One region of the Brevibacillus sp. HB1.1 genome, then DNA from elsewhere that is predicted to be linked to it. Evidence: riboswitches for the same ligand, from Rfam matches in the RefSeq annotation. Region 1 holds a riboswitch; each other region holds the start of a gene.

Region 1 (7,468 bases):
CGAGCCCGAATTGCTTATGGGGTTCTACCGGTTATTCTCTTTGGCTCTTCAACCTCCATCGTAGAGAAAAGTAGCTAAAGGAATCGGTTAATCTCCATACGACTTTCGTCGATTGCTTGATCATGATTATCCACGGATCTTCGCCTCCTGCAAGGCATTTCGCCGTTTACTTACATGAATCATCGGGCTCGACAAAAATAGTATGACCTCCTCACTGTTTTTCATACATTCTCTTTACAATAAATCTGCGGCCAGCTGTGCAAGCACACTCCGTTCGCCTTTTTCCAACTGGATATGTCCAGCCAGCTTTTGGTCTTTAAATACTTCTACCACGTAGGTTAAACCGTTGTTGCTCTCATCCAAGTATGGATGATCAATCTGCTCAGGATCACCCATTAGTACAATTTTCGAGCCGTCCCCTACCCTCGTCAGGATCGTCTTCACTTCATGCTTTGTCAAGTTTTGCGCTTCATCAATGATAATAAATTGTTCGGGGATGGAGCGCCCACGAATATACGTCAAAGCTTCCACCTGCAAACTACCCATGCCTGCCAAAATTTTATCCAGATCACCTGGGCGCTTTGTGTTAAACAAATATTCCAAATTATCATAAATCGGTTGCATCCACGGTCGAAGCTTTTCTTCTTTTTCGCCGGGCAAATAACCGATGTCTTTTCCAAGCGGAACGATAGGTCTTGCCACTAACAGTTTTTTGTATTTTTGCTGGTCCTCGATTTGCAGCAGGCCCGCTGCTAATGCCAGCAAAGTTTTTCCTGTACCGGCCTTACCGGTCATAGTTACTAAAGGAATATCATCTCGTAGCAGCAATTCGGTTGCCATCCGTTGCTGTACGTTACGGGCTCGGATGCCCCAAATCGGATCATCATCTGACACAAGCATTTCTAACGTTTTTCCGTCCGGGTCGACCTTTCCAATCGCTGAAATAGATGGGTTGCATTCGTCCTTCAGCACTAAAAATTGATGAGGGTAAAAGCGATAGCGTGGAAAACAGGAGGCCAACTGCAGCTTTCTTGTCGCGTAGTAGTTCTTGATGATATCGGACGCTACCATCATCTTCTGATACCCCGGGTAAATACTGGAGAACTCCCCCACAACTCGATCCGAAAGAAAATCCTCTGCGGAAATATTCAATGCATCAGCCTTGACTCTCATGAGAGCATCCTTACTTACCAAAATGACCGGTCTTGGCTGTGGTTTTCCGTTTTCCTCCTCCTGTAAGTTTAGTGCGACCGCCAAAATGCGGTTGTCATTACTCATTTCTGTGAATTGTTTCTGAAGGCGGTGGAAAGAGGAATGATTCAGTTCCACCCGAAACAACCCGCCTGTTTCTAGGGTAATACCAGTGTGCAATTGCCCCAGCTCACGAAAACTGTCAAAGAGCCGAGATACGTACCGAGCATTGCGGCCAATTTCATCCATGTACCGCTTTTTGGAATCGATTTCTTCTAATACGACAGCTGGTATGACTATTTCGTTGTCAGCGAAAGAAAACATCGCCCTTGGATCTTGCAGGAGTACGTTGGTGTCCAGTACGTAGATTTTCTTCAAAATCTCGCCTCCTATTACCCTTCTTATATACCCTATGCAATTTTTGGAGGGATGCTCAAGTGCGGCGACGTGATGTACTACAGTCTATGTTCAGGTAGACAGAGATAGACGACCCATTGGCAGAATGAAAATCGGCAGCCCAGAACAAAATACTTGTAACCCTGCCCTCCTCAAGAAGGAAGGCAATACTGGGAAAGGGAGAATGCCTGTGAAACGGATCATGATCTGCTGCCTCGGTTTTAGCTTGTTGCTTACAGCATGCATGTCGGGCAAAAATCCACCAGCCAATCAGGCTGCACAGCCGAAGCATGCCACTCATACGCAACGCGTTCAGCAAACAGCTCCTGAGCCTGCTTATAATCAATCTTCTCAAGCCACCGCTGATCGTCTGGCCCAACTGGCAACACGTGTGAAAAGGGTACACAGCGCGACTGCTGTGGTCTTGGGTAAATATGCTGTAGTCGGTATTACTGTAGACCCGAATTTGGATCGCCCAGAAGTCGGCGTCATTAAGTATACGGTTGCGGAAGCACTGAAAGAAGACCCTCAAGGAGCGAACGCTGTCGTAACCGCAGACCCTGCCGTCGTACAGCGTTTACGGGAAATGAGAGATGATATTCGTCGCGGCCATCCTGTTGCCGGTATTACGGAAGAGTTGGCGGATATCGTAGGTCGGATCATTCCCCAACTGCCGCGCAGTGTGCAGCCTCGCAATGAAACACCTTCTCAAGTAAAAGAAAAACGCATGCACAAAGAGCCGCAAGGACAAAACAAAATCAACGCAAATCGTACAGGAACCCCTTAAAAGAAAAAGAGGTATCCCCCGGATTTAAGCCCGGGAGAATACCTCTTTTTCTTTATGGACTGGTGCTTCAGATGGCAAATGATCCAAAGCTTGCTTCAAATCTGCTACCAAGTCATCGAAATCCTCTAAGCCAGCTGACAACCTGATCAAGCCATCTGTGATTCCCCTTGCAGCTCTTTCCTCAGTAGGCATCGCTGCATGTGACATCGTAGCTGGGTACGAGAGAATCGTTTCCACTGCCCCGAGGCTGACAGCCACAATCGGCAATTTTACGCGATCAAACAACGCTTTTGCTCGCTCCCGACTCCCTACATCAAAAGAAAGAACAGCCCCATGACCAGTCGCTTGTTGTGTTTGAATCAGATGACCGGGATGATCCTCCAGTCCTGTATAGTAAACGCGGCTTATTTGTGGATGCGATGACAACCAGTTGGCCAAGCTCGCGGCTGTTTTCGTGCTGACATCCAATCGGGCTTTCAATGTTTTGAGTCCACGCATCACCAGCCAGCAGTCCTGCACACCCAAAATCGCTCCCATGCCATTCTGGATAAAGTAGAGCTGCTCCCCTAACGCAGCCTCCCTGGTAACGGCCAGGCCAGCCACGACGTCGCTATGCCCTCCAATAAACTTCGTTGCACTATGAATGACCACATCTGCGCCAAGTTCCAATGGCCGCTGGTAATACGGGGTAAGGAACGTATTATCGACAATGACGAGCAAGCCGTGCTCCTTCGCGATACGAGAAACCGCTGCAATATCTGTCACCTTTAAGGTAGGATTGGAGGGGGTCTCCAGGTAAACCCCTTTCGTTGCCGATGTAATGGCCGCACGAACGGAATCAGTATTTGTTGCATCCACGAACGTAACGGAGATGCCCATTCTCGATAATACCTTGGTCAAAAACCGAAACGTGCCACCGTATACATCTTCCGCCACTACAACATGGTCTCCAGCTGAAAACAACATGAAAACGCTGGATATGGCAGCCATGCCAGATGAGAACGCGAAACCGCGTGCGCCTCCCTCCAGAGACGCAATGGCTTCCTCCAAAGCCTGCCTGGTCGGATTCCCTGACCTGGCATAATCGAATGTACCTGGCTGATCGATATCAGCCTGATGAAACGTCGAAGCTTGATAAATCGGAACCGACGACGCACCTGTGAACGGGTCAATGCAAGTCGAACCGTGGAGGATCTTGGTTGCAAAATTCATCGTACACTCCCCCCTACGACCAAACTAGCATTCAATGCCTGAAACAAATCGGCTACGACATCATCTGGATGCTCGATGCCAACCGACAGTCGCAACAATCGATCACAAACACCGACATGCTCTCTGACTTCTTGCGGGATATCGGCGTGAGTCTGCGTTGCCGGATACGTACACAATGACTCGACACCACCCAGACTTTCCGCAAAGGACACGATTTGCAGATTTTGCAGGAACAATCCCACCTGCTCTACATCGCGTACGCGGAACGATACCATCCCACTATGCCCAGTCGCTTGATTCACCTGTATCTCATGCCCCGGATGCTCTGGTAGACCTGGATAAAATACCTCCGCCACTGCCGGATGCTCACGCAGCTTTTTCGCTACAATCAAGGCATTGGATTGATGACGCTCCATCCGCAATGCCAATGTTTTCATCCCGCGAACGAGAAGCCAGCAATCTTGTGGTCCAAGTACAGCACCGATTGAATTGTGCAAAAACCGGATTTTTTCCGACAACTCTTCCCCTTTTGTTACGATGAGTCCAGCCAGCACATCGTTATGTCCTGCCAAATACTTGGTTGCACTATGTAAGACGATATCTGCACCAAGCTCTAGTGAGCGTTGACAATACGGGGTTAAGAATGTGTTGTCTACAATCGTAAGGAGCCCGTGCTGTTTCGCCAATTGCGTTACTGCTCGAATATCGGTAATCTGCATGAGCGGATTGGTTGGTGTCTCGACGAAGATCGCCTTTGTCTCAGGGCGAATCGCATTTTTGAGTGCACCAATGTCACGCAAATCCACATACGAAAACGTCAGACCATAGCGAGAGAGCACTTGCTCGAACAATCGATAGGTTCCCCCGTACAGATCGAGTGAAACGATCAGATGATCCCCTTGGGAAAACAAGCCCATGACGGTATGAACAGCAGCCATTCCTGAGGCGCAAGCGAAACCTGCATCTCCTGATTCCGCTTCAGCGATGGTCTCCTCCAAAATAGTGCGAGTAGGATTAGCTGTGCGTGTATAATCGTATCCAGTGCTCTGGCCCAAGGCCGGATGGCGATAAGCCGTTGCATAGTAAACAGGAAAGCTCACCGCCCCTGTTTTTTCATCTCTGCCTACTCCCGCCTGAATCAATTTCGTTTCCAAATTCATGTCTGTTTCTCTCCCTCCAATAGTGTACGAGGGCATCAAAAAAGCCCTCTTTCCTCTGAAAGAAGGCTTTGTTTACGTCACCGTAAGCAAATCCTTCTCATCTTTCAGAGTTTGATAACTCTGCAGGAATTAGCACCATTATCTCCCTGTTAAAATACAGGTGATTGGTTGCCGGGCATCATCGGGCCAGTCCCTCCGCCGCTCTGGATAAGAAGATTGCTATTCAATTTGATTGACCCTAATACTAAAGGATCGGCAGGATTCTTGTCAACAATTTATTTCCACCCGTTAATTTGCATCTTTCAAGGCGGTCATCACTTGATTGTCCAGCTTCGCTGCCGCGTTTTTGTCATACGTCTTTTCATATTGTGGTTCTACGGAAATACGGGAACCGTAAAACATAATATCACGAACAGCCTCAATTTTGATTTCTGCCATGGCCAGCTTGAGCGGAACGCCTTCCAGTCGGTCTGTTTTGACAGAAGCACGACCATTAATGGCGAAAGACGAGCCGGCACCGATCAAATGCAAGACAACTTGCGGTTCCTTCGCAATATTAGCCAAAATACGTGAGCGATTATCCACGGCAAAACGAATCGTATCGGCGGTGACAGCATACGTCCAGGACAAGGAGCTGAGCGATGGTGCTCCTGACTCATGGTCTACTGTGCCCAAGGTAACAAAACGCTCCTTTTGCAAGAGCTTGAATAAATCTTCAGAAAGAGATTGGGAAACAGTTTCAGCCATTTCAAAGCCTCCTAACAAACGTTTTGTACGTTCATTTTACCCTTCGCCTAGCTGATAGGCAAACGTTTCCTCTTCACCTTGATTCTGGTTGTCTTTTTCCCTAGACTGGTAATAACGATACCGAATGATGGAAGGGGATGGACAGCTTGTCGCCTACAGACCGCCTCATGCAGCAAATTGATCAAGTCCTTGAAGAGCTTCAGGAAGTTCGGAAGGTAAATGAGCGGATGCATAAAATTGCGATGTTCCTGGAAGATATCCGACTAGCAGATGTGATCCAAAATTACACAGCCCCGCGCAAGCTGCTCTGGATCAATTTCCTCGCAGGTCTTGCCCGGGGTCTGGGGTTGACGATTGGTACTGCTATCGTTTTGGCTTTCCTCGGCTCCCTCTTGACGCAATTTCTTTCCATCCCTATTCTGGGGGATTACATCAGACAATTGGTGGAGTACGTCGAGACTTACAAGCAGCGGCCTTAACGCTAGAGACTAGTCTCTGTCGTCGTCACGATCGTCATCTTCATCGTCATCATGATGTTTGTCGTGCTTTTTCCAATAGCCATACGCGTTGCCGTTGGGATGCTTATCTTTCTGCTTCCCTTTTTCTTTTTTCTTTTTGTCATCCTCATCGTCTTTATCCTCATCTGTTGGCTTCACAGGCTCGACAATGACTTTTGTGCTTAATGCAACGTCAGCTTTCTTAACCAGCTTATCATCTTCATACAATGCGAATTGAATGGTTTTGGCACTAAAGGAATGATTCTTGTACGACAATGTCAGCGAAAACTCGCCTTTGTCATTTGGTTTAATCTCTTTTTTCTTCCCGTCAGGAGCGATCACGTACAATTCAGTGTCGTCCTTTTTATTCCAGCCGCTTACTGTCCCCTTCACTTGAATGGACTTGGCGGCAGGATTGTTTACAGCAGTCGCCTTAATGGCATATACGGTCGCTTGATCCTTGTCAGGAGCGTTAACGATTTCTACCTGAACGGATTCGGAATCAACCTTCTTGCCATCCTCGTAAATCTCGATCAAGGCTTTTTGATCTTTTGCTGCTTGTACATCCTTTACTGAAACTGTGAAGCTGCCTACGCCGTCCCACAGCTTCTTCACGTTTGCGTCTTTTTTCACGCCATTATAGGTGACAGTTACTTTGTCTGCCCCTTGCTTGACAATTCCTTTTACTTTTAATTCCTTTTTCTTCGCATCCAATACAGACATGGTATGGATGATCATTTCCTTATCTTCTTCTGCTTTTGGTACGATCTTTACTTTTTCGCTATCGACCAGCTTGCTGCCTTCATAGGCACTCACAGTTACATACGGTTCATAGGATGCATCTGGAGCTTCAAAGCTGACCGTAAAAGAGTGCTCCTTGGTCGGAACGACTTCAATAATGTCGGAATTCGGCTTTTTCACAACCACCTTGGTGACATCCGAAGTCACAATCCCCTTTATGTACACCTTGTTATTTTCAGTCTTGGCATTTACGCTCACGATTTCTTCATCATTGTCTGTCAAGCGCACTTCCAGCCAAATATCGCCGTAGTACTCGTTGTAAATACGCTCCCACTCCGCTTTGTTTTCTTCCATATAGGTTTGCAGTTTCGTATTCAAGTTGATTTCTTCTACAATGATGTACAAGTGATCCGCTTGATTCTTCAAGAGCATGTTCAACGTGGTTGGATCATTTTGGGCAAGTTCTTTCAGATTGTAGCGCGTTACTTGTTTCCCTTCGTCATTCATGACTACCTTTGTGGCACTTGGACTAGCAATCGAGCTTGCATCGGCAAAAATTGGCGTCAAACAGCCAAGAATACCTGCAGCTGTCACCACTGCTAATACGGGCTTGGTCATGTACTTTTTCAATGGTAGTTCCCCCTTCTAGTCTGGCAAAATCCCCCTGGTTGCTTGGGGCATGAATATTGACGGGAAATCATTTTCAAAAGTTGCATCCTCCAAGAAACCGCGTCTTA
Region 2 (7,468 bases), on a different contig from region 1:
GTCCACGATCTCGGCAGCTTCAAATGTTTCCGTACTCCGCTCACCAATATAGAAGAATCGTTCATCCAAAACAGCGACGTTTCCTTTGATGAACTTTTTAAAATAGCTGTTAAACACTTGGACGTCTTGAATCAACAAATCGACCTTCACGTAAATAACCTCCTGTCTTTAGTCCACGAGTACCACTTTGTCTTTCGGAAACAGCAGATTGACGTTTAGGCCAGTCTTGTACGGCGTCTCCATCTCTTGATTGACCGTGAAGTCACCCAACTCTGTTTCCACGACATATTGATAGCTGCGTCCCAAAAACGTGCTTACCTTTACCGTCCCGCGCAGACGGTTCATTCCCAGCTCGGTGCTCTCTTCTGTCGTCACGAGGAGGTCATCTGGTCGCATTGCGCATTTTTTACCGGACGGATTCGCCGTACCCGGATTTTTGGACGCGGTAAAATGATGGTCACCGACACGCAGGCCGATTTCTCCGTTCTGCTCAGTACGCTCTGCGAAGTCGATGAAGTTGGTAAAACCAATAAAGCGAGCAATAAACTCTGTCTTTGGATATTTGAAAATCGTGGCTGGATCGTCGAGCTGCTCGATCACGCCCTTGTTCATGATCGCCACCTGATCTGAAATGGAGAAACACTCCTCCTGGTCATGCGATACGTATACTGTCGTAATGCCCAGCTCCTGCTGAATGCGACGGATTTCTACGCGCATGTTGATCCGCAGGTTGGCATCGAGGTTACTGAGCGGCTCATCGAACAGCAGCAAGTCGGGCTGAATCACCAGTGCCCGCGCAATCGCCACGCGCTGTCTTTGACCACCAGACAGTTCCTTCGGGAAACGCTTTTCATAGCCGCCGAGACTCACGACTTCGAGAATTTGCTGTACCCGGGTCTTTACCTCTGTTTCATTGATCTTGCGCAGGCGCAAACCGAATGCCACGTTATCGAATACAGAAAGATGCGGAAACAGCGCATAGCTCTGAAACACAAACCCGAAATTACGCTTATTGACCGGAACGCGCGTATAATCTTTTCCTTCAAACATGAACCGGCCATCTTTTGCTTCGAGAAAACCCGCAATCAGGCGCAGCGTCGTCGTCTTTCCGCAACCGCTCGGACCGAGCAAAGAGATGAGCTGTCCTTTTTCGATATTGAGATTGAAGTTTTGCAAAATATATTGATTGTCATAGGCAACCGATACGTTATCCAGCGTGAGCAATGCCATGAGTTGATGCCTCCGTTATCGTTTTGTAAAGTAGGAAAGCCCCATCAGACGTTCAATGATGAACATGAGAATAGCCGTAAGAATCATGAGCAGCACGGAAATAGCGGCGATCGTTGGATCGAAGTTGTTTTCTACGTACGTCAGCATCTGGATCGGCAGCGTGCTTACTCCTGGTCCTGTCATGAAAACAGAGATATCTACGTTGTTGAACGACTCCAGAAAAGCGATCAGAATCGCAGCAATAATTCCGGAGCGAATATTCGGCAAGACGACTTTGAAAAAGGTTTCGAGACGACCTGCCCCAAGGCTTAAAGCCGCTTCTTCAATGGCGAAGTCAAAGTTGGACAAGGATGATGCAATGACGCGAATGATAAACGGAAGCATCAGCACCGTATGACCGACGAGAAGTCCCGCATAAATCGGCAAATTGTACACGACAATGACGTATTTCAGCATGGCAAAGCCCATCACAATACCCGGAATCAGGACAGGTGAGATGAAAATGCCATTCAAAATGCCCTTGCCGCGAAAATCAAAGCGACTGAGCGCATAAGCTGCCGGAATCCCCAATAAGAGCGCCAAAAGATTTCCGAGCAAGGAAACGAACATCGACGTCTTGAATGTCGTCATGAACATTTCTACATTAAAAATGTTTTCGTACCACCGCCAGGAAAAGCCCTCCGGCGGAAACTTCAAGACGCTCCCCGGCTCAAACGACGTAAAAGAAATGATAATGAGCGGCCCTAGCAAAAACAGAAAGACGAGAGAGGTAAACAGGGCCATCCCGCGATTTTTCTCCTGCATAGTTTCTACCCCTTCGGATTTAATTTCGTCGCCAGCTTGTTCATGAAATAAATGACGACAAATGTAATGACAATCATGATCGTGGCAATGACGGATGCCAAATGCCAATCATTAAGCGTAATCGCATTTTGATACAAAAACGTGGAGATGACCCGCTGTTTTCCACCTAGCAGGGCCGGCGTGGTGTAGGCGGTCAAGCTTCCGACAAACACCAGAATGCTACCAATGATGAGTCCCGGTACACTAAGTGGCACAATGACCTTCCAGAAGGCAGTCAACTTGGAAGCACCCAAGCTCTCCGCCGCCTTCAGCAAATCTGGGTCGATGTTTTCCATCACCCCTACCAGCGTAATAATAATCAGCGGCAGGAACAGATGAATCAAACCAATCATCATCGCAGTCGGCGTATACAATATTTCCAACGGCTTATCGATGAGCCCGATTGCAAGCAGCGAGCTGTTCAATAAGCCCTTTTTTCCGAGAATAATCATCCAAGAGAACGACCGCACGACAGAGCTGGTCAGCAAAGGAAAAATCGCCAATGCCAGCAGGATGCCCTTTTTGCGTGGGCCTAGCTTGGAAATGTAGTACGCAGCAGGGAAACCGATCAGGACACACGCAATCGTCGTGACCAGACTGACCTGCAGCGTCGTCAGCATAATTTTCAGGAAGTACGCGTCGGTAAGAAATTGGAGATAGCCTTGAATCGTAAAGCTACCATCTTGATAAAAGGTGGACGCAATCGTCATCACAATCGGAATGACCATGAACAGCGTCAAAAACAGCACACCCGGCAACAGTAATAAATAAAGACCCGTTTTTCTCATCTGATTAACTCCTGTTCACGGTATCGTCAGGCTTTCAATGCGCCGATAAAACGCGCAAAGAACGCATCTGCATCTACGTCCAGACAGACGTTTATGTTCGGTTCTTTTTGTAGGCGGTTTTGAAAGTCGCAAACCGTTTGCCCATCACACAGCTCACTTCTCGTTTCGATATCTACATACAGCTTCTTGGTCGCCACCAGCTTCGGATCGAGTGCGACTGCGACAGCCAATGGATCATGCATGGCGCACGCATAGATGCCATTTCGTTGAAAATAACGATGGAGGTAGTCAGACGTACTCTGTCTTACGTACTCGCCCATCGGTGTATCTCCTAGCTCACGAATATGCTCCTCGTTCAGCAGCACTCTTCGCGTCACATCCAGTCCAACCAGCGTCAATTGTGGGAATCCGGCATGAAACACAACCTTGGCCGCCTCTGGATCGACGTACATGTTATACTCCGCAACCGGCGTCACATTCCCGTGCTCGCGGACCACTCCACCCATGAAAATGACTTCCTTGACGTGTTGGACAAGCTCCGGGCATTTTTTCACCGCCAGTGCCAAATTGGTCAGCGGTCCCGTCATGATGAGCGTAATCTCGCCGGAATGAGCGAGTACGTTTTCCACGATGAAATCAGGAGCAAAGCCAGCAGTTGGCTCCTTGTAAACCGGAACACCTGCCAGAGCACCGCCCAAGCCATCTTCCCCATGCACGGCATGCTCGAAAAACAACGGCCGCAGCAACGGTTCAGATGCTCCACAGACGACAGGGATTTGCTCGCCGACTTGCAAGAAATCGAGAATTTTGCACGTGTTTTCTGTGGCTTTTCGCAGCGACACGTTTCCATTCACCGTAGTAATGCCCACCAAATCGAATTGCCCGCTCTTCACAGCGAGAATGATGCCAAGCGCATCATCAATGCCCGTATCCACGTCAAGAATGATCTTTTGCACGAGTGGTCCTCCTCACGTTCATTTCTCATAAGAAAACTTCTATCGAGGCCTATTCAACGTGGAGCGACCGCGTTTTAGCGGAATGTTTTCATGCGCTCCGGAATTTATTTTATAAATTCCTATACGTTGAAAAACGAGGGTATATCCGAAATTGTCTATACCCTCGCCCTTGTTTTTCTATCGCTCGTTATTGCGTGATTTCACGATTCCAACGGTCAATCCATGCTTTAGAGTGCTCGTTAACGAATTTCATGTCCATCATACGCAGCTTGCTTACGGTTTCTTCCCCGTACGTTACGCCTTTTGCTTCTTCTTCTGTCAGTTGAACCGTTTTGTTTACAGGGGAATCGATTTTTGCTTTTGCTGTTTTTTCCTGAACTTCCTTGCTCAGCTGGTAGTTGATGAAGTCTTCTGCGAGTGCTTTGTTTTTCGAGCCTTTTACGATGTTAACCGTATTCATGACCGCATATCCGCCGCTTGCAGGTTGTACGAAAACAGCTTCCGGAACAGCGGCTTTGATGTCTTTGAAGTACATTTCCATGATCGGTCCTACGCCGATTTCTTCTTGTCCAAACATGTTCACGTATTCGGAGGTCTTGTCGTAGAACTTCACTACACCTTGGTTAACTTCTTTCATTTTCGCGAAGGCTTGATCCTCGTTAAATTCCTTGCTGCCCGCTATCTGGGAAGCACTGTCGAGAACCATTGGGCCAGTTGTGGACGTAATGCTTGGCAATGTCAGCTTGCCTGCCAGTTCTGGGTTCCACAAGTCTTTCCAATCCTTGATCTCGGTTTTCACGAGTTTTGGATTGTAGGCAATCCCGAATTGGCCAATCGTGTAAGCTGGACCGTACTCCTCGCCCAGTGGTGCTTTGGCAATATCATAGATTTGATCCAGATTCGGGATGCGGCTGCGGTCGATTTTTTCAAATGCGCCACTCTCAATCCCTTGCTGTGCATAGTAGTCAGAGAGGTAGATCAAGTCTACATCGGAGCTTCCTTGGCGAATTTTGTTCAGGCGCTCTGCATTGTTCCCGATTTCCAGTACGATTTTCACGTTATGTTCTTTTTCAAACGGCTCATATACTTCTTTGCGGAAAAAGTCTTCAGAGAAGCCCCATGTGGAGATGACCAGCTTTTGTGGCTCACCCTTGGCTTCGCCGCCAGCCCCACCCGCTTGTGGTTGATCATTGCTGCCACAGCCAGCGAGAGCCAGTGACATCATAGAAAAAGACAGGATTCCAGCAAGTAATTTTTTCATCGTAATTCTCCTCCAGTTGGGTTCATTTGATGACAAAATATGGTGGTACAATAAAAAGAAAAGTACCCTTGATTAGAACGTATCATTCTAAACAAGAGCACTTTTCTTCGTAAACAAAGAGAAGTGACACCCGTTTTTACGCAAAGTCTACGGTCTCCCCTTAAGATAGATCAAAAGAGAAAATCCGAACGATTGCGTCAGGTATTCAGTTCTGATTCAGCTAAAATAACATTCGTGATCGCCCACTGCGTAGGCGCATCATAGTCCCGTAGCACGGCTTCCAACGGCAACCCCATCTCTTCCTCCAGTCGCTCTCTCAGTCTCTTCTTATAAAGAAGGGACATGCGAAAATCGACTTCGAGCTTGAGGGCCGGCGCTTCTCCTTCCAACGCTTGTGAGCGCGGAGAGCGGCGATGCTTGGCTTGGAACGTAATCATCTGGTTTTCAATCGTGACTCGGAGCAAAGTCGTTCCAAATCCGAACAACTCTTTTGCTATCTCATTATAGATGGCAGACAGCTTTTTTCTGGTTTCATTGGAGTCCACTAGAGTCATGTCATCACCTGCGATAGCTGGTATCGGGTTCATTCGCTCTCATTATACATATGATTTTTTAATTCTTCAATATAATATTCGTATTTTGATCAATTTCACATTTTTCCACCAAGTCATTCGTTTGCAAAAACAGTTGACACCTAAAAATTCAGTCGTTATAATCCAACTATCCAAATAAGAATTAACAACAATGTTTGGAATGATAATTTCATAGCACATTCTCTTATGAAGAGAGGTTGAGGGACTGGCCCTATGACACCTCGGCAACCTATCGCAAACGATACGGTGCCAAATCCAGCGGAATTTATTCCGACAGATAAGAGAGGTATTGTTGCAGTGTGGTTACATACTCGCAGTTTTCGCCTCTTCTGTCGGAAGAGGCTTTTTTCTTTTCCATCTTACATCCAGAGAAAAGGGGTATTTTCATGAAAAAGACTGGTCTACTGCTCACTACACTACTGCTCGCTGCATCGTTCGTAACGGCTTGCGGCGGTAAACAAGAAACTGCTCCTGCTAACGGTGGCACTTCTGCTGAACAAACCTCACTCAAAGTGGGCGTCACTGGCGGCCCGCACGAAGAGATTCTCAACAAAGTGAAAGAAGTCGCCAAAGGCAAAGGACTTGAAGTCGAAGTCGTCGTTTTCAACGACTACGTACAGCCGAATCAAGCTCTCGATAAAGGAAATCTCGATGTAAACAGCTTCCAGACCATCCCGTTCTTGGCGAAGTTCAATCAAGATCATAAAACAAAAATTGTCGAGGTCGGAAAAACCGTCACGTACCCGATGGGCCTGTACTCCACCAAGCATAAAAAAGTCGAGGACATCCAGGCAGGCGGCGTTGTCGGCATTCAAAACGACCCAACCAACCGAGCACGCGCCCTGCTGCTCTATCAGGCAGCTGGCTTGATTAAGCTCAAAGATGGCGTGGGCGACAATGCAACGCCACTGGACATCGTGGAAAATCCAAAAAATTTGCAATTCAAAGAGCTGGAGGCTGCTTTCCTGGCACGCTCGTTGAGCAACGTAGAGGTAGCTTCGATTAATACGAACTTCGCAATGGAAGCTGGCTACTCCCCGAAAAAAGATGCGATCTTCGCTGAGACGGCTGACTCTCCATACGTGAACATCTTGGCAGTCAACGAAACCAACAAAGACAACCCAGCTATCAAAAAACTGGTAGACATTTACCGTTCGGAAGAAGTGAAAAAATTCATCGACGAACGTTTTGAAGGAGCTGTACTGCCGTCCTGGTAAGATCGACGCCAGGAACATCAAGAACAACAAGGAGAACTCGTTATGATACAGCTAACCGATATTCATAAGTCGTATCAAGTAGGAAACAAGCAGGTAGAAGCATTGAAGGGCGTATCCCTTCAGGTAGAAAAAGGGCAAATCTACGGGGTTATCGGCTTTAGCGGAGCGGGAAAAAGTACCCTGCTCCGCACCATCAACCTGTTGGAGAAGCCGACCAGCGGTTCTGTGATCGTCAATGGCCACAACATGCTGACCCTCAAAGAAAAAGAGCTGCGGCAAGCTCGCAAAAAGATCGGGATTATTTTTCAACACTTCAACCTGCTCTCTTCCTATAATGTCTTTGACAATGTGGCGGAAATCTTGCGGATGAATCGCGTCCCCAAAGATGTCATTAAGCGCAAGGTAGAAGACCTTCTCGGCTTGGTTGGCTTGTCTGATAAAGCAAACGCTTATCCTTCTCAGCTATCCGGTGGACAAAAGCAACGGGTGGGTATCGCTCGTGCACTTGCGACTGATCCGGAAATCCTGCTCTGTGACGAAGCGACTTCTGCTCTCGACCCGCAGACGACTGAATCGATTC
Region 3 (7,468 bases), on a different contig from region 1:
TTGTATATTCACCCGAGATGAGCTCCTTCGAAGAAGCGCGTGACCACCCAAAAAGCCCAACCGAGCCCCCGGAAATTTCCCTGTTTCTTTGTTACCTAGATAAGAAACTTCCACACTCTCCTCGATTGACTCCCAAGAAAACCACCTCTGCTCTCGGCGGTCCTGTACACTCGCTACTTCCCTTCCATATAAGTTGCTCGCTTCGCACACGCTACTTACCGCCAGTGCTCTCAACTCTTTTACATATCCATCAGTCAGCATCCGTCCTTTGCCGACTTGTTCCATCAAATACCCGTTCACCTTTGCACGCAAGGAAAAGGCCAGAGCAAGCGACGATGTCTTCCCGATGACATGCAGGACACACCCTTCTCTCTCCTGCCAAAAAGAACGATCTACAGAAAAGCTCGGCGTAACATAAGTCTGCACCTGTGGTATTGATCCGCCGCAAGCTTTGATATACAGCAAATACTCACGCATACGCTCACTCCCCCGCCCTCTTGCCCTTAGTGTGCAAAAAGACAGACAGGTCCGGCAAATAAATTTCGGAACCAAAATAAGGCCGTAGAAAAATAAAAAAGCCGCCGATCTATTGTCGACAGCTCGTAATATTTACGCTTAACAAACTTTTATGCTCCCTCTTTTTTCTCCCGCAGATCAATGACGATGGTTCCAGCCGCCATATCCTCCTGTCCGTCTCCCAAACATTGTCCGTACGGATAACGATTCAAGACAGCTGTCATCTGTTTCGTATCATCGTCTGATCCATCATCTATCAAGGTAATTCGGATAGGTCTGCCACTCCAATACGAGCGAAACAGCAGACTCCGCACTACACGTTCCAGCACCTGTTCCGAATTGCGCACCAGCAACCGATAATGCTCATGCGGGAGCTCGCTCGCGCTATCCGTCCGATTGGTCCAGCGCTCCGCGATCATTACCAACAAAGAGGAGCAGCCAAATGCTGCCAAAAGCCATACAATCAGCTCTTCCATCACGGTCATACCTCCTCCTATACCAAGGTATGCCGCACGGCTTGAACAGCGTGCAAATAGGAAGCGCTTCCTACAGTTTCACCCAGCCATTTTTAATGGAGATGACAACAGCTTGTGTCCGGTCTTGCACATTGAGCTTTTGCAAAATGCTACTAACGTGATTTTTAACCGTCTTTTCACTAATAAACAAGAATTCCCCAATGGCACGATTGCTTTTCCCTTCTGCCATCAGCTGCAATACTTCCCGCTCGCGACGGGTAAGCGACTCGATCACTTTTGGATCGATGGCTTGCGATTCATCTACGGAGAAGCTACGCTCTGCCGTCCCTTCCTGCTCGCTCAGACGACGGAATTCTTCAATCAGCTTGCCCGTCACCTTTGGATGTATGTATGCACCACCACTCGCCACTACACGCACAGCATCAACGAGGTCTGTCGTTCCCATTTCCTTCAGCAAGTAGCCAGACGCTCCAGCGCGGAGTGTACGATACACATATCCCTCATCATCATGAATCGAGAGCATAATCACACGAGTAGAAGGGCTTACCGAAATCACATTTTCTGCAGCAGAAACGCCATTTATGTTCGGCATGTTAATATCCATCAACAAGACATCCGGCTTGTGCTCTTCCGCCAATACTGTGGCTTCTCCTCCGTCCGCACCTTCCCCGACGACCTTGAAATCTTCTTCCATTTCCAATATTCGCTTTACGCCTTCGCGAAATAATTGATGGTCATCTACAATCACGATGCGGAGTTCTTGCTGTCTCTTATCCATGGTTCATCCCCCAGTACTTATTTACGTATCATGTCACAATTTTATCGGTATTTGGAATATAACCTTGGTTCCCTCTCCCGGAGCGGATTGCAGCTCAACACTGCCCTCTAAGAGCTGTACACGCTCACGCATTCCCAAGAGTCCAAAAGAGTTGCCATTCGCCATGCGTTTTTCCAGATCGAACCCAACCCCATCGTCTTTGACGATAAGACTTAACGAATCTTGTACAAATTCAAGCTTCACTTGAACTGTCGTAGCGCCTGCGTGCTTCTCCACATTGTTCAGACATTCCTGAACCAAACGGAAGATCGCAGCCTTTACCGAACTGCGCAAAGGAGGCTCCACACCAAATACTACCAGATCGATGGAAGACTGAATACGCTCTTCGCACGTTTGAATATATTTTTGCAAGGTAGGTACTAGCCCTAAGTCATCTAATGCCATTGGACGCAAATCAAAAATAATACGTCGAACATCCGCCAAGCTCAAGCGTACCATTTCCTTCAGCTCGTGCAGTTCCATTTGCGCTTCCAAAATGCGCTCGTTCTTCAACATGCGCTCTACAATTTCCGAACGCAGCACGACATTCGCCATCGATTGAGCTGGACCGTCGTGAATTTCGCGTGCGACACGCTTGCGCTCTTCTTCCTGAGCCTGGATTACCTTTAAGCCCATCAACTGATGCTGCTTAGCCGATTCCAGCGCCTCGCCTATCTTGCTTAAGTCACCCGTCAAGTAACCTAGCACAACGCCCATTTGAGAAACCAGCTTTTCTGCACGGACGATGGTTTCTTCCAAGGTACGCAGTTGACGCTCCAAATCATTTCTTCTGCGCTTCAAATTATTTTCCCGTTCGCGGTAAATGGACAGCTCTACCTGAATACGGCTCGCCTCTTCATACGCAACCCGGATATCTTCCTCCGTGTACATATGAAAATTACGACTGACCAACACGAGCTTGTTGCGCGATTTGCGATACGCCAGTTCAAGTGCATCGACTTTTTGAATCACTTTGGAAATTTCTTGTCGAAGTTCATGTAAATCAAACTTCAATGAGTTGCCATGCTGTCTGGCGTTTTCAGCTATATCAAATATTTGGGTTTTACTCGTTTCTACGGTTTCAATCGTTCGCTTGATCACCCCGTCCAGCACGCTGATGTCTATCGCTTTGTTCATGATTGCTCTCCTTCAAACTCATTTTTAGCCTTCGTGAACAACTGTTGGAGGTGCTCTTCTTCAACATCTCGCAGTCCCATGTCATTGCGTGGAATGGCAAACGGATCTGTTCCCTGTTTTACGAATCCACGATTGGATGTAAATACATAGCGGTAGCCAGCTTGACGAGCTGTCTCCAGTACGACTGGACTTGTGTAGCCGAATGGCAACGAGATGACTTGGATCTCTTGCTTCATCCATTCGCTTAAACTAACGCGAGATATACTGAAATCCACATAGAGTCGGTCCCTGTACTCTTTTTCTTCCTCTAAACGCTGCAAGTCTTTCAGATAGACCGGAGCTGTTTCTGGGCCAAGATCGCCCCACTTATTTCGTTCTTCCTCTTCATGCAGACTGTACGTATGGGAACCGATTGTAACCAGCCCCGAATGAATCATTTCGTTAACCTGTTGACGCGTAAGTGGTGGCGTCATATTCTCCCGTTTTCGATCAGCTACATCTCTTAAGCGCCCCGCAATCGCGAAGTTCACTGAAGGGTAGCCGTATGTACGTAAGATCGGAAATGCTTCTGTGTAGTAACTCTCATACCCATCGTCAAACGTAATCAAAACAGCATTCTCAGTCGGTAAGGTACCCGTCTCCATAAATCGCAGGAACTCATCCAACGAAATCGGATTCAGGTCGTTATCATGCAAAAATTTCATGTGTCGGGCAAATTGATCAGGAGCTATGACATACCGCTGATTCGATTGATCCGTGACATGATGGTACGTCAAAACCACAACCTGATTGTTATACCACTTTTTCGTTTGAACCGCTGCTTCTTCAATTAGTGTGACGTTTGGCTCAGCATTTTTTGTCTCACTTATGCTTATAGACGTATCCACTTGGGGAAAAGGTTGCACTTCTTGTTTATTCTTTTTTTCCAGAAAAGATTCGCCTAACAACCCAATAGCCACTGCAAAAAACAAAAAAGTAAGAAACACGATCAGGAAGAGCCTTCTGTTCGGCAAAAAAACCCCTCCTCTACTTCCTCACTAGGAGATTCGACACAGTCCTACAAATTCCTGTGCAACAATTGGCCCAATAATTGGATGACTTTGCTCCTAAAATGAAAAAGAGCCCAGTAGCAACACCAGGCTCTTTTTATGTCATTCATGATATTACAGTTGAGCAGCCTCTTGCTTCAGGATTTCTGCCTTGTCTGTTTGCTCCCAAGGAACATTCAGGTCATTGCGTCCGAAGTGGCCATATGCAGCTGTTTGTTTGTAGATAGGACGACGCAGGTCGAGCTGCTTGATGATACCAGCAGGACGCAGGTCGAAGTGTTTGCGAACCAATTTCACCAGAGCTTCTTCGGAAATCGTACCTGTGCCGAATGTATCTACTGCAATAGAAACTGGTTGCGCTACACCAATTGCGTAAGCAACTTGTACTTCGCATTTGTCTGCGAGGCCAGCAGCCACGATGTTTTTCGCTACATAACGAGCTGCGTATGCACCGGAACGGTCAACTTTTGTCGGATCTTTACCGGAGAACGCACCGCCGCCATGACGAGCATAACCGCCGTAAGTATCTACGATGATTTTGCGGCCAGTCAAGCCAGCATCCCCTTGTGGTCCGCCAATTACGAAACGGCCAGTTGGGTTGATGAAGTATTTGGTTTCAGCGTCCAACAGTTCAGCTGGAACAACTGGTTTGATTACGTGTTCAACCAGATCTTGCTTGATTTGCTCCAGAGTTGTTTCAGGAGCATGTTGGGTAGAAATAACGATTGTATCGATACGAACTGGTTTGTCGCCATCGTACTCAACGGTTACTTGTGTTTTTCCGTCAGGACGGAGGTAAGCAAGTGTTCCGTTTTTACGTACTTCAGTCAGACGACGAGCCAATTGGTGGGACATGCTGATTGGAAGTGGCATCAGCTCAGGTGTTTCATTGCAAGCAAAACCAAACATCAAACCTTGGTCACCAGCACCAATTGCTTCGATCTCAGCGTCAGTCATTTTGCCTTCGCGTGCTTCCAATGCTTGGTCTACACCAAGTGCAATGTCAGCGGACTGCTCGCCAATTGCAGTAATAACACCGCAAGTGTCAGCGTCAAAACCGAATTTCGCACGGTCATAACCGATTTCACGAATGGTTTCACGAACGAGCTTTTGGATATCTACATAAGTGTTTGTAGTGATTTCTCCTGCTACGAGAACCAAACCAGTAGTTACGGAAGTTTCGCAAGCTACGCGAGCGTTTGGATCTTTGGACAGGATCGCATCCAAGATGGAGTCGGAAATTTGGTCACAAATTTTATCCGGATGTCCTTCGGTTACAGATTCGGATGTAAACAGACGACGACCTTTTTGCAAAGCCATGAGAAAATACCTCCTTTGACCTCATACAAATAGTGTGGTAGCCGAGTCAGGATTTTATCTACGTAAACGCAAATAAAAAACCCTTTCCATTTTTAGGAGGAAAAGGTTTGAGCGTTTTTTGCTTCCTTCATCCTCTTATCGGCCAGAACAGATGTCCGTTCTGCTGGTTAGCACCGCTCTAGATCGGTTGCCGGGCTTCATAGGGCCAGTCCCTCCGCCTGCTCTGGATAAGAGTATCCATTACGGATAATAGAATAATTGTTTTTTTCAGAGATGTCAATAGGAAAAATTTTACTTATATTTGATAGGCCTTGGAAAGTACCACTACTACCTCTGCGCGAGTTGCCCTTCCATTCGGTTTAAAGGAAGAACCGTAACCACTGAGCCAATTTCTAGATGTCAAAGCCTCAATGGCAGGAGAAGCCCAATGACTCGTTGGCACATCCTGATAATTCGAGGTACCACGGTTATACATTAAAACATCACGTGCCCGCGCGATCATGACCGCCATCTCTGCACGCGATATCGGCTGATCCGGCTTCATTTCATTCTTCGGGTACCCTTTCAAAATTCCTAATTGATAGGCTACACCTAGGTTGTGATACGCCCAGTGCCGCTTTTTCATATCCCGGAAGGTCGTGTTTCCTGTATAGGTAGTCGCTACCTTGGAACCGGTCGCACGCATCGATTTAAGCAGCATCGTCGCAAACTCTGCACGGGTCACTGCCTGATTCGGCTTGAACGAAGCATCATTGAATCCATTTACAATATCGCGAGAGCTAAGTCTGACGATCTCTGAGCGCGCCCAGTGGTCCGAAATATCGCGATAGCCCGCTATCAATTTCTGCTGCGTCACCGTGAGTCGGTACGAATCATATTTGAACGAAGTACCACTATTGAGACGTACATAGTATTTTCCTGGCTGCAAGCGCAAACCGATAACTTCATTCCCACTATTGGAAAGCTCGGCTACCTCGTTCGTCGAAGCAAGCGCATAGTTCATGTTTCGATCGCTGTAGAGTGCGAAACGAAAGCCACTATCCACAGGAATATACGGCGCTCGGAATGTCACATATGATTCGCTATTGACAGTAAATTGGAACCAGTCGGGATCAGCTGCTGTCGGAATTGTTCCTGACATCACTGTCCCACCGCTTAACGGAGACGCTTTTTGATAGGTATCATTCGGCTCATTGAAATCTTTTTTAACTGGCGTGTACCCCAAATCCAGCTGGTATTCGCCATTGACTGCATTCCGCGAATACTCGCTCACACGGATGTAATATTTACCCGGGGACACCTCTTTACTGACCCGCTCTGTCGGATTGTCCCTTGTCCCATTATCGTATAGAGGATCCCAGACTACTGCTTTTTGACCAGGTGCTTGTTTGCCAAGACCCAGCAACAGATCCACTCTCTTGTTGTCAGGGCTTACAGTGACATCTAAATGCCCGTACTCGCGAACATAGTAAGAGAACCAATCCTGATCGCCTTCATCATGAAAATTGCCTGTTACACTGATTTGGTTCCCTACAAGCGGTCTGGCCGTTTCTTGTGTATCGTTCGGTTCATTTCGGTCAGGGTTGATCGTAAATTTACTCGTCAACACGTAGTTAAAAGCATTGTTGACGCCTCCATTGCGCATTAAGCGGATGTTCATACTTCCTGCCTTGACCGGGACCGTTATCGTATCGCCATTCCCGAAGTACTGTGTAATCGGTTGACGATTCTCAGGGTAAAAGGTAGCAGCCACCGCCGAAGAAATACCCGATGTTACTGTAGCCGTAAAGCTGACCTTTCCATCGTAAGGGATGTCCATCTTCAGCCAATCTACGGTATCTTTTGGACCCAAATTGCCGCGTATTTGTGACTCAATCGGAAACGCCTTCGCTTTGGAAGGAGAATCATTCGGTTCTAAAAAGTCGTAAGAAAGTGCCGTTTTCACTGCTTTGTTGACATCTAACAAGCCGTATCCAGTCTTCCGATCCCATCCTTTCTCCCCCAAGTCAGTAGCCGTTTGATAAAGCAATTGCCTCACATCAAACGGACTGAGATTAGGGTGCCGAGCGAGAATGAGCGCAGCTGCGCCAGCTACTTGCGGTGCCGCTGCTGAAGTACCACTAAACGAGCCGTATTTTCCCCCTAGCTTCGTC
Region 4 (7,468 bases), on a different contig from region 1:
TTTTGTATTTTAATAGAGAGATTGCCGCTGGTGCCGGGAAACCAGTCCCGGCGGGCAAATGTCAGCTTGGCGTCATCCAGACGGCGAAAGGCATCCAGACGTTGTTCGAGTGTTGCAGTCATGAATTAGACGACCTCCTGTTGGACTTGCTGTAAAATGCGAATCACATCGTGGAATGTGGCGAACTTGCTATGCGACAATTGCAGCTCTTCCGCCTTGTCAGCGAGGAAGTGACGGGCAATCACATAGTCAGCGATTTTGGCTCCAGCCAAATCAGTGATGGAGTCGCCAATGACGATGCGGAAATGGGTTGCTGGATCGTAGCGGCGGATGATGGTCGTCTTGCACATGCCGCAGCCGTTCGTGCAATGCTCATCGCAAGCGTTGGGCCACGTAATGGTGATGCGCTCTCCGCTGAAATCACTGCCATTGCAGTAGATCGGTACATCGGTAAGATCGAAGGGTGCCAGGATAGGCTCCAGGAAAAAGTCGATGCCGCCACTCGTGATCAACAGCTCAATGCCTTCTTCGCGGCAATAGCTCACGAATTCAGCAAATCCCGGGCGAATCGTCGCTTCTTGGACAATGAAATCGATAATGTCCTGGCGCAAGGAGGAGGGCAAGAGTTGAAACAGCTTGCCTACCCCTTCTTGAACGCTTATTTTTTGCGAAAGGATTTGCTCCGTCAAGGCTTCCCACTCAGGGGGAGCAAACTTGCGGACAATCGCTACAATGTTGTCTTTTTCGGTAATCGTTCCGTCGAAATCGCAGAACAGGACGAGCTTCTTGCTCATCGTGCACCACCCCACTTTTCCAAGGCGATCGCCAGTTCTTGCGATTCTGCGGCAGCCTCTTCCAGTGTTCGGCCTGCGGTGACAGCCTCAATCGCGGCGACGAATGCTTTCGCTCCTGCGGTTGCTCCACCGGGATGACCGTGGATTCCACCACCTGCATTGACAATTTGATCCAGACCGAAGTCTTGATAAAGCTGTGGAACCAGCCCAGGATGAATGCCGGCAGATGGAACCGGGAAGGAACGGCGTACACGATTCAGTGGGTCGGTCAAATGCTTGGCGAGCTGTAACGCTTCTGTCTTGTCCAAGGCGACGTTGCCATATGGAGATGGGAAGAGTACCAAATCTGCACCAGCTACGCGCATCAACGTTCCGAGCAGAAGCGGGGTGGCGATACCGTAGTCAGGTGATGGATAGTAAGCGCCTGCCAATGCTGGATGCGCCATGATCGGTACGTGTACATCGGGATCGGCTGCCAAACGGTGCAGGGCATCGAATCCAAAGGCCAGCACATTGAACAAGAGGCAGTCAGCACCTGCATCTACCGCACGTTTCGCTTTTTCGTTCAGCTCATGCACTGGTCCAGTCAGGTTGGCTGCATAAAGGACGGGCTTGCCTGTTTCGGCTTCTGTCTCCTGGGCGATTTGCTTGAACGCTTTGATCCGTTCGATAAAAGGAGCGCGGTCATCTGCAAAGAAGATTTCGTCATCTTTCACGAGATCGACTCCGCCCAAGGCTTGTGCCCGGAATTGCGTCTTCAGGTCATCGAAAGGAAGGCCCAGGCACGATTTGAAAATGCTCATCAAGAGCGGACGGTTATGTGCCCCTAAACGTTCGCGCAGACCATCAATGCCGAACTTCGGTCCAGGAAAAGCCTGAAGGAATGAGTCAGGGAAAACGATGTCGACGAGCTTAATTTTGCCATCCATCGACAGTTTGCCGAATATTCCGGTCAACAAGGATGGAATGTCTGCTGTAAAATTGCGGGTCGGATAGCTGACGGTAATCAAACCGCGTGTTTCTCCGTTTTCCAGTGTCGCAAGCGGTGTTGCACTCACGGCTTCACCAAGATACGGCGCTAGCTCAGCTTGCTTGGCAAGCGGCAGATCCGTCCAGGAACCGACTGTCATGCCGACAGCAATGGCTTGCGCTTTCTTGTTCAAGTCTTTTGCTTGTGTGAGATAGGTGACGAGGATACGTTGTTCACTCATGGTACGTCTCATCCTCCTTGAATGATTAAAAAAAGCCTCCCCATTGAGCGGGGAGGCGGTTGTCGACTATGAAAGCGTCTCGTCTCCTCTCATCTCTCGGGTCAGTAGCCGAAACAAGCCAAAGAGGCTCTATCTCGACTCTTATCCGTTGGAATTAGCACCGTTTCGCTATCCAAGGTACGCATCATCCGCGTACGATTCATGGTATAGCGCCGGTTGCCGGGCATCATAGGGCCAGTCCCTCAGCCAGCTCGCGATAAGAGTTATTCGTTTCCCCCATGATATGACGTTCATTGTCAGGAGTCAATCCTTGTTTTTGCAGAGAATGTGCAGCAGGTTAGAAGAAAAATGAGACGAAGGTGAAACTATTTGGCACTTCCTTCGTGGTAAGGGATGAAGGGGTGTGAACGGCTTGGGAAAGTAGGTCTGGAGGATGTGTACCGGCTGCATGTAAACGATATGTACCGCTATCTTTTCCGGCTGACACGAGATGAGAGGCTGGCAGAGGATCTGACACAGGAAACCTTTTGTCGCGCCTACTCTTCCTTGGACGACTACCGTGGGGAAAAAGTACGGTCTTGGCTGTTCAAAACGGAGTGCGAATCTACGGAGCCGTCCTCACCGGACCTACCAAAGAACTGCTGAAGCTCAAGGCCGAAAAGTCAATAACAGCAGCGTTTCTAGGCAAGATAGACTGGTGAAATTGGGAGCGACCTGCGGCATCGGGAACACAATACAGCTACTGATAGCAAGGTGCGAATTTTTGCACAAAAGGGTGTTGACATCGTGGAAGCGTTGGTTGTATGATTCAAACTAAATCAAAAACCGAATACGATTTGGATACCTTATCCAGAGAAGGTGGAGGGACTGGCCCGATGATACCCGGCAACCGACATGACGCCATTCAGACGCAAGGAAGCGACTGATTGACAGGCGACATGCACGGTGCTAATTCCTGCAGAAACAAAAGTAGTCTGGAAGATAAGGGGGACATCAACACGGTTCTTACACGTGACGACAGCGACCTCTTTTCTTCGGGAAAAGAGGTCTTTTTATTGCTCCAGGTACTCAAACAAAACAAGTAGAGATAGAGGGAAAATACGTAGAGGGGAGTTTTGGAATCATGGCATATCGCGCATTGACTGAACAGGAAGCAGTGGAGTACGTAAAAGGAATACCGGGTCTTTTTAGCGAAGGAGCAGAGCTGACCAGCCATGAAATCGGGGATGGCAATCTCAATCTGGTTTTTGACATTCAGGAGCTGGCAACCGGTAAGAGCGTCATTGTCAAACAAGCACTGCCTTTTGCCCGCGTCGTGGGAGAATCTTGGCCACTTACGATTGATCGGGCTCGTATCGAGAGCGAGGCACTCCGCATTCAGCACAAATACGTTCCAGACTTGGTGCCGCAGGTGTATCATTTCGATGGGGAACTTGCGTTGACTGTCATGGAAAACGTCGGGGACCACATCATCATGCGCAAAGGTCTGATCGAAGGAAAGCGGTACCCACTATTCGCGAAGCAAATTGGTCGTTTTCTCGCGCAAACCTTGTTCTTCACCTCCGATCTGGGCGCGCATCCGTACGATAAAAAAGCGCTAGTCGGAACATTCATAAATCCAGAATTATGCAAAATCACGGAAGATCTCGTCTTTACCGATCCGTATGAAAATGCGCCTACCAACGACTTCAACCCGTTGATTCGCCGGGAAGTCGAGGCGATCTGGAACAACAGGCCGCTGAAGCTGGAAATCGCCAAGCTGAAATACGATTTCCTTACGCGATCGGAAGCGCTGCTGCATGGTGACCTGCATACGGGAAGTATTTTCATCACGGAAAACAGCTTGAAAGCAATCGATCCAGAGTTCGCTTACTACGGTCCAATCGGTTTTGACATCGGGGCGGTCATTGCCAATCTATTGCTCAACTACGCAGGACAGCACGGTTTGCAAAAAGATCAAGGAGAACGGGAAGCGTACCGCGAATACTTACTGGAAACGGTCGAGGATGTCTGGAATGAATTCGTTTCGCAATTCGTTCAGCTCTGGCACAAGCAAGCCAAAGAGCGCAGCGCCCATGTCGAGGGACTGTGGCAAAGCTACGTGAAGCGCTTGATTCAGGATACAGCAGGCTATGCCGGATGCAAAATCTTGCGCCGTGTCATCGGCTTGGCAGGCGTAGCGGACCTGAATGCCATTGAAGACGACCAGACTCGCGCAGAAGCAGAGCGTCTGGCTCTCTCGATTGGAGAAGCGCTGATTCTCGGTCGCGGCGGCATCGACGAATCGACAGATATCACGGACATCGTACGCACTGTCACCGAACGTTACTATCAGGAGGCTACAACAGTATGACAACCAGCACTCAATTGGCACCTGTTAAGTGGGAGAATGACGCATTGGTCTTGCTTGACCAGACGCGTCTGCCAGTAGAAACGATCTATTTGAACTTGACTACCTCCGAGCAAGTATGGGGTTCCATTCGTCGCTTGGAAGTACGAGGCGCACCGGCGATTGGCATGGCGGCGGCTTACGGGCTCTACCTTGGTATTCGTGGCAGTGAAGCGAGTAACTACGACGAGTTTTGGCAGGAACTGAACCAGCAGGCAGACTACCTGGGCTCTTCCCGTCCGACAGCCGTGAATCTGTTCTGGGCGTTGGATCGCATCAAAGCTCGTGTTGAAAAAGAAAGCGGAGCGTCGATTGCCGAGTTGAAGGCGGCTGTGCTCGATGAAGCACTGACGATTCAAAAGGAAGACGCTGAAGTATGCCGGACCATTGGAGAGCATCTGCTCACTCTGTTGCATGACGGTATGGGAATTCTCACGCACTGTAATCCAGGCGCATTGGCTACAGCAGCGTACGGTACGGCTACCGCTCCATTTTATTTGGCAAAGGAACGCGGCTGGAACCTGAAGGTGTACGCGGACGAAACCCGTCCTGTCCTGCAAGGCGCTCGTCTTACTGCATTCGAATTGCAGCAAGCAGGGATTGATGTGACGCTGATCTGCGATAACATGGCGGCGATGGTTATGTCCCAAGGGAAAGTAGAGGCTGTCATCGTGGGTACAGACCGCGTAGCAGCGAATGGCGATGTCGCCAACAAAATCGGCACGTATGGGGTAGCGGTATTGGCAAAAGCTCATGGCATTCCTTTTTACGTGGCAGCTCCCTTGTCCTCCGTCGATCTAGATACACCGACAGGCGCAGATATTCCGATTGAAGAGCGTCCAGCTGAGGAAATTACCCATGGCTTGGGCAAACAGGTAGCTCCAGACGATATCAAGGTGTACAATCCTGCGTTCGATGTAACGCCTGCGAAGTACATTACAGCGATCGTCACGGAGACAGGTATTTTCAAGCCGGAAGAGATCGGCAATAGCAAACCATAAAAGAATGATGGATAAGCGTTCGCCCTGTTGTTACTGGCGGGCGCTTTTTTGCTCATTTTGACGTTTTCCAGTAAAATATCCAAGAAAAGGGGAGATTCGTATGCAAACGATTCAACGGATAGCAATCAATGAAGATACGTACTTGAAACAATTAGAATTAGCAGATGCTGAGGAGTTATTTTTGCTTACGGATTCGAACCGGGAGAATCTTATGGAATGGCTGCCGTGGCTGAATTATACGAAGAAGGTAGAGGATTCTCGCCAATTCATCCAAGCGACGATCCATCAGTACAACGATAATCGCGGCATCAACTACGGCATTTGGTACCAAGGACGTCTGGCTGGTACAGTCGGTGTACATACGGTGGACTGGATCAACAAAAAGACGTCTATTGGCTACTGGCTGGGTTCACAATTTCAAGGCAAAGGCCTGATGACAGAAGCAGTGGCGACCTACTTGGACGTATTGATCTTCGGGTCATGGGATTTGGAAAAAGTAACGATTCAGGCTGCTACGGAAAACGATAAGAGCAGATCGATTCCAGAACGATTAGGGTTTCAACTGGAAGGGATACTCCGCCGGAATGAATTCCTTTACGATCATTACGTGGATCATGCCACTTACAGCCTGCTAAAAGAGGAATGGCTGGACTGGAAAAGCGATAAAAAATAGTAGATTGAACTGTATGCTTCGATTGACAATGAAAATTCTGTCAATTACGATGGTGAAGACAGATCAAGAGGGCTGCGCGTGATTCGCAAGCCCTTTTTTAGTCGTGCTGTTAGGTTTGAATAAATAGAGGTGATTTACATGCAGACACTTCGGCAATTATCTTGGTTTTTCCGTGCCTATTGGAAACGGTACGTCATTGGAATCTCTGTGTTGTTTATTATTGATGTCCTCATGCTTTGGCCACCGAAATTAATCGGGGACACGGTGGATTCGATTCGCAACAGTTCCCTGACAAACGCTGACTTGACGCAAACAGTGGTCATCTTGCTCGTTTTGGGTGTTAGCTTGTATGGATTGCGGTTTCTCTGGCGGTTCTTGTTAAATGGGGGGGCCCTGATACTGGAGAGGACGTTGCGCGAGCGACTGTTTGCCCATTTGACGAGAATGACCCCGTCGTTTTTTCATCGTAAACGCAGTGGGGATCTGATGGCCGTCGCTACCAACGACATTCCTGCCATTGAACAAACAGCTAGTACAGGGGTGCTTACGCTTGTCGATGCGCTGTTCATGACCTTGTTAACGCTGGGCGTCATGGTGACCGCGATTGATTGGAAGCTGACGCTTGCTGCACTGATCCCGATGCCGTTTTTGGCTTGGTCAACGGCGTACTATGGGAGGTTGCTGCATGAGCGCTTTTACTTAGCGCAGGAAGCCTTCGGAGAGATGAATGATCATGTCCAACAATCCGTATCGGGCGTTCGGGTGTTGAGAGCATTTGTTCAAGAAAAGGCCGATATCGAGGCATATCGCCGGGTCAGTGAAAAAACGTTGGAGCGAAATGTGAGCGTTTCGCGGATCGACGCCCTGTTCGAGCCGACAATCGCGATTATTATTGGCTTCAGCTTTTTGATCGGGCTGGGCTATGGGACGTATTTAGTGTTCACCAGCGTCATCTCCTTAGGGGATTTGGTTGCGTTCAATTTATACTTGGGACTTTTAATTTGGCCGATGTTCGCCTTTGGTTGGCTAGTCAATGTGTTGCAGCGCGGTGGTGCTTCCCACAAGCGTTTTACAGAGCTAATGGTGGAGCAGCCAGATGTGACGGAGGCAGCGAATCCGGTCACGAGCCAAATCGCCAATACCGTAGAAGCACGCCATTTTTCCTTTACGTATCCGGGGACTGACAAGCAGGCACTCACTGACATCTCGTTTCATTTGGGCGAAGGAGAGACGCTTGGGATTGTCGGACGGACAGGAAGCGGCAAGTCGACGCTATGCCGTGCTTTATTGCATCAATATCAGATGAAGGAACAAGCTCTGTTTATCGGGGGCATCCCGATTGAGGGACTTGCTTTCGATACGCTGCGAGAAAAAATCGGCTATGTGCCTCAGGAGCATTT

Evidence for each region. Region 1 has a riboswitch for S-adenosylmethionine ahead of HPY27_RS03855 (aminotransferase class I/II-fold pyridoxal phosphate-dependent enzyme). Riboswitches for the same ligand answer to the same signal wherever they lie in the genome.
Region 2: linked by a shared signal. The riboswitch ahead of HPY27_RS14475 (MetQ/NlpA family ABC transporter substrate-binding protein) and the one ahead of HPY27_RS03855 (aminotransferase class I/II-fold pyridoxal phosphate-dependent enzyme) in region 1 are both predicted to bind S-adenosylmethionine.
Region 3: linked by a shared signal. The riboswitch ahead of metK (methionine adenosyltransferase) and the one ahead of HPY27_RS03855 (aminotransferase class I/II-fold pyridoxal phosphate-dependent enzyme) in region 1 are both predicted to bind S-adenosylmethionine.
Region 4: linked by a shared signal. The riboswitch ahead of HPY27_RS18055 (2,3-diketo-5-methylthiopentyl-1-phosphate enolase) and the one ahead of HPY27_RS03855 (aminotransferase class I/II-fold pyridoxal phosphate-dependent enzyme) in region 1 are both predicted to bind S-adenosylmethionine.

Annotation. Positions count from the first base shown of each region.
Region 1 covers NZ_JABMIV010000001.1:785,968-793,435, forward strand. Annotated here, with positions in the region: gene HPY27_RS03840 (PhoH family protein) at 235-1,569, opposite strand; gene HPY27_RS03845 (YhcN/YlaJ family sporulation lipoprotein) at 1,772-2,374, shown strand; gene HPY27_RS03850 (trans-sulfuration enzyme family protein) at 2,399-3,586, opposite strand; gene HPY27_RS03855 (aminotransferase class I/II-fold pyridoxal phosphate-dependent enzyme) at 3,583-4,746, opposite strand; SAM riboswitch class I at 4,841-4,960, opposite strand; gene HPY27_RS03860 (pyridoxamine 5'-phosphate oxidase family protein) at 5,035-5,493, opposite strand; gene HPY27_RS03865 (DUF5665 domain-containing protein) at 5,631-5,972, shown strand; gene HPY27_RS03870 (hypothetical protein) at 5,982-7,361, opposite strand.
Region 2 covers NZ_JABMIV010000004.1:417,529-424,996, forward strand. Annotated here, with positions in the region: gene HPY27_RS14440 (adenine deaminase) at 1-150, opposite strand, end outside; gene HPY27_RS14445 (ABC transporter ATP-binding protein) at 169-1,230, opposite strand; gene HPY27_RS14450 (ABC transporter permease) at 1,246-2,034, opposite strand; gene HPY27_RS14455 (ABC transporter permease) at 2,040-2,861, opposite strand; gene HPY27_RS14460 (nucleoside hydrolase) at 2,888-3,817, opposite strand; gene HPY27_RS14465 (ABC transporter substrate-binding protein) at 4,005-5,078, opposite strand; gene HPY27_RS14470 (hypothetical protein) at 5,276-5,632, opposite strand; SAM riboswitch class I at 5,853-5,955, shown strand; gene HPY27_RS14475 (MetQ/NlpA family ABC transporter substrate-binding protein) at 6,058-6,888, shown strand; gene HPY27_RS14480 (methionine ABC transporter ATP-binding protein) at 6,931-7,468, shown strand, end outside.
Region 3 covers NZ_JABMIV010000004.1:84,901-92,368, forward strand. Annotated here, with positions in the region: gene HPY27_RS13005 (ATP-dependent helicase ComFA) at 1-477, opposite strand, end outside; gene HPY27_RS13010 (glycosyltransferase family 2 protein) at 627-992, opposite strand; gene HPY27_RS13015 (response regulator) at 1,063-1,770, opposite strand; gene HPY27_RS13020 (sensor histidine kinase) at 1,804-2,946, opposite strand; gene HPY27_RS13025 (polysaccharide deacetylase family protein) at 2,943-3,959, opposite strand; gene metK (methionine adenosyltransferase) at 4,110-5,315, opposite strand; SAM riboswitch class I at 5,448-5,549, opposite strand; gene HPY27_RS13035 (S8 family peptidase) at 5,611-7,468, opposite strand, start outside.
Region 4 covers NZ_JABMIV010000006.1:311,913-319,380, reverse strand. Annotated here, with positions in the region: gene HPY27_RS18065 (methylthioribulose 1-phosphate dehydratase) at 1-122, opposite strand, end outside; gene HPY27_RS18060 (2-hydroxy-3-keto-5-methylthiopentenyl-1-phosphate phosphatase) at 126-794, opposite strand; gene HPY27_RS18055 (2,3-diketo-5-methylthiopentyl-1-phosphate enolase) at 791-2,005, opposite strand; SAM riboswitch class I at 2,092-2,268, opposite strand; gene HPY27_RS18050 (sigma factor) at 2,399-2,650, shown strand; gene HPY27_RS30620 (anti sigma factor C-terminal domain-containing protein) at 2,602-2,706, shown strand; SAM riboswitch class I at 2,848-2,993, shown strand; gene mtnK (S-methyl-5-thioribose kinase) at 3,129-4,358, shown strand; gene mtnA (S-methyl-5-thioribose-1-phosphate isomerase) at 4,355-5,395, shown strand; gene HPY27_RS18030 (GNAT family N-acetyltransferase) at 5,496-6,068, shown strand; gene HPY27_RS18025 (ABC transporter ATP-binding protein) at 6,207-7,468, shown strand, end outside.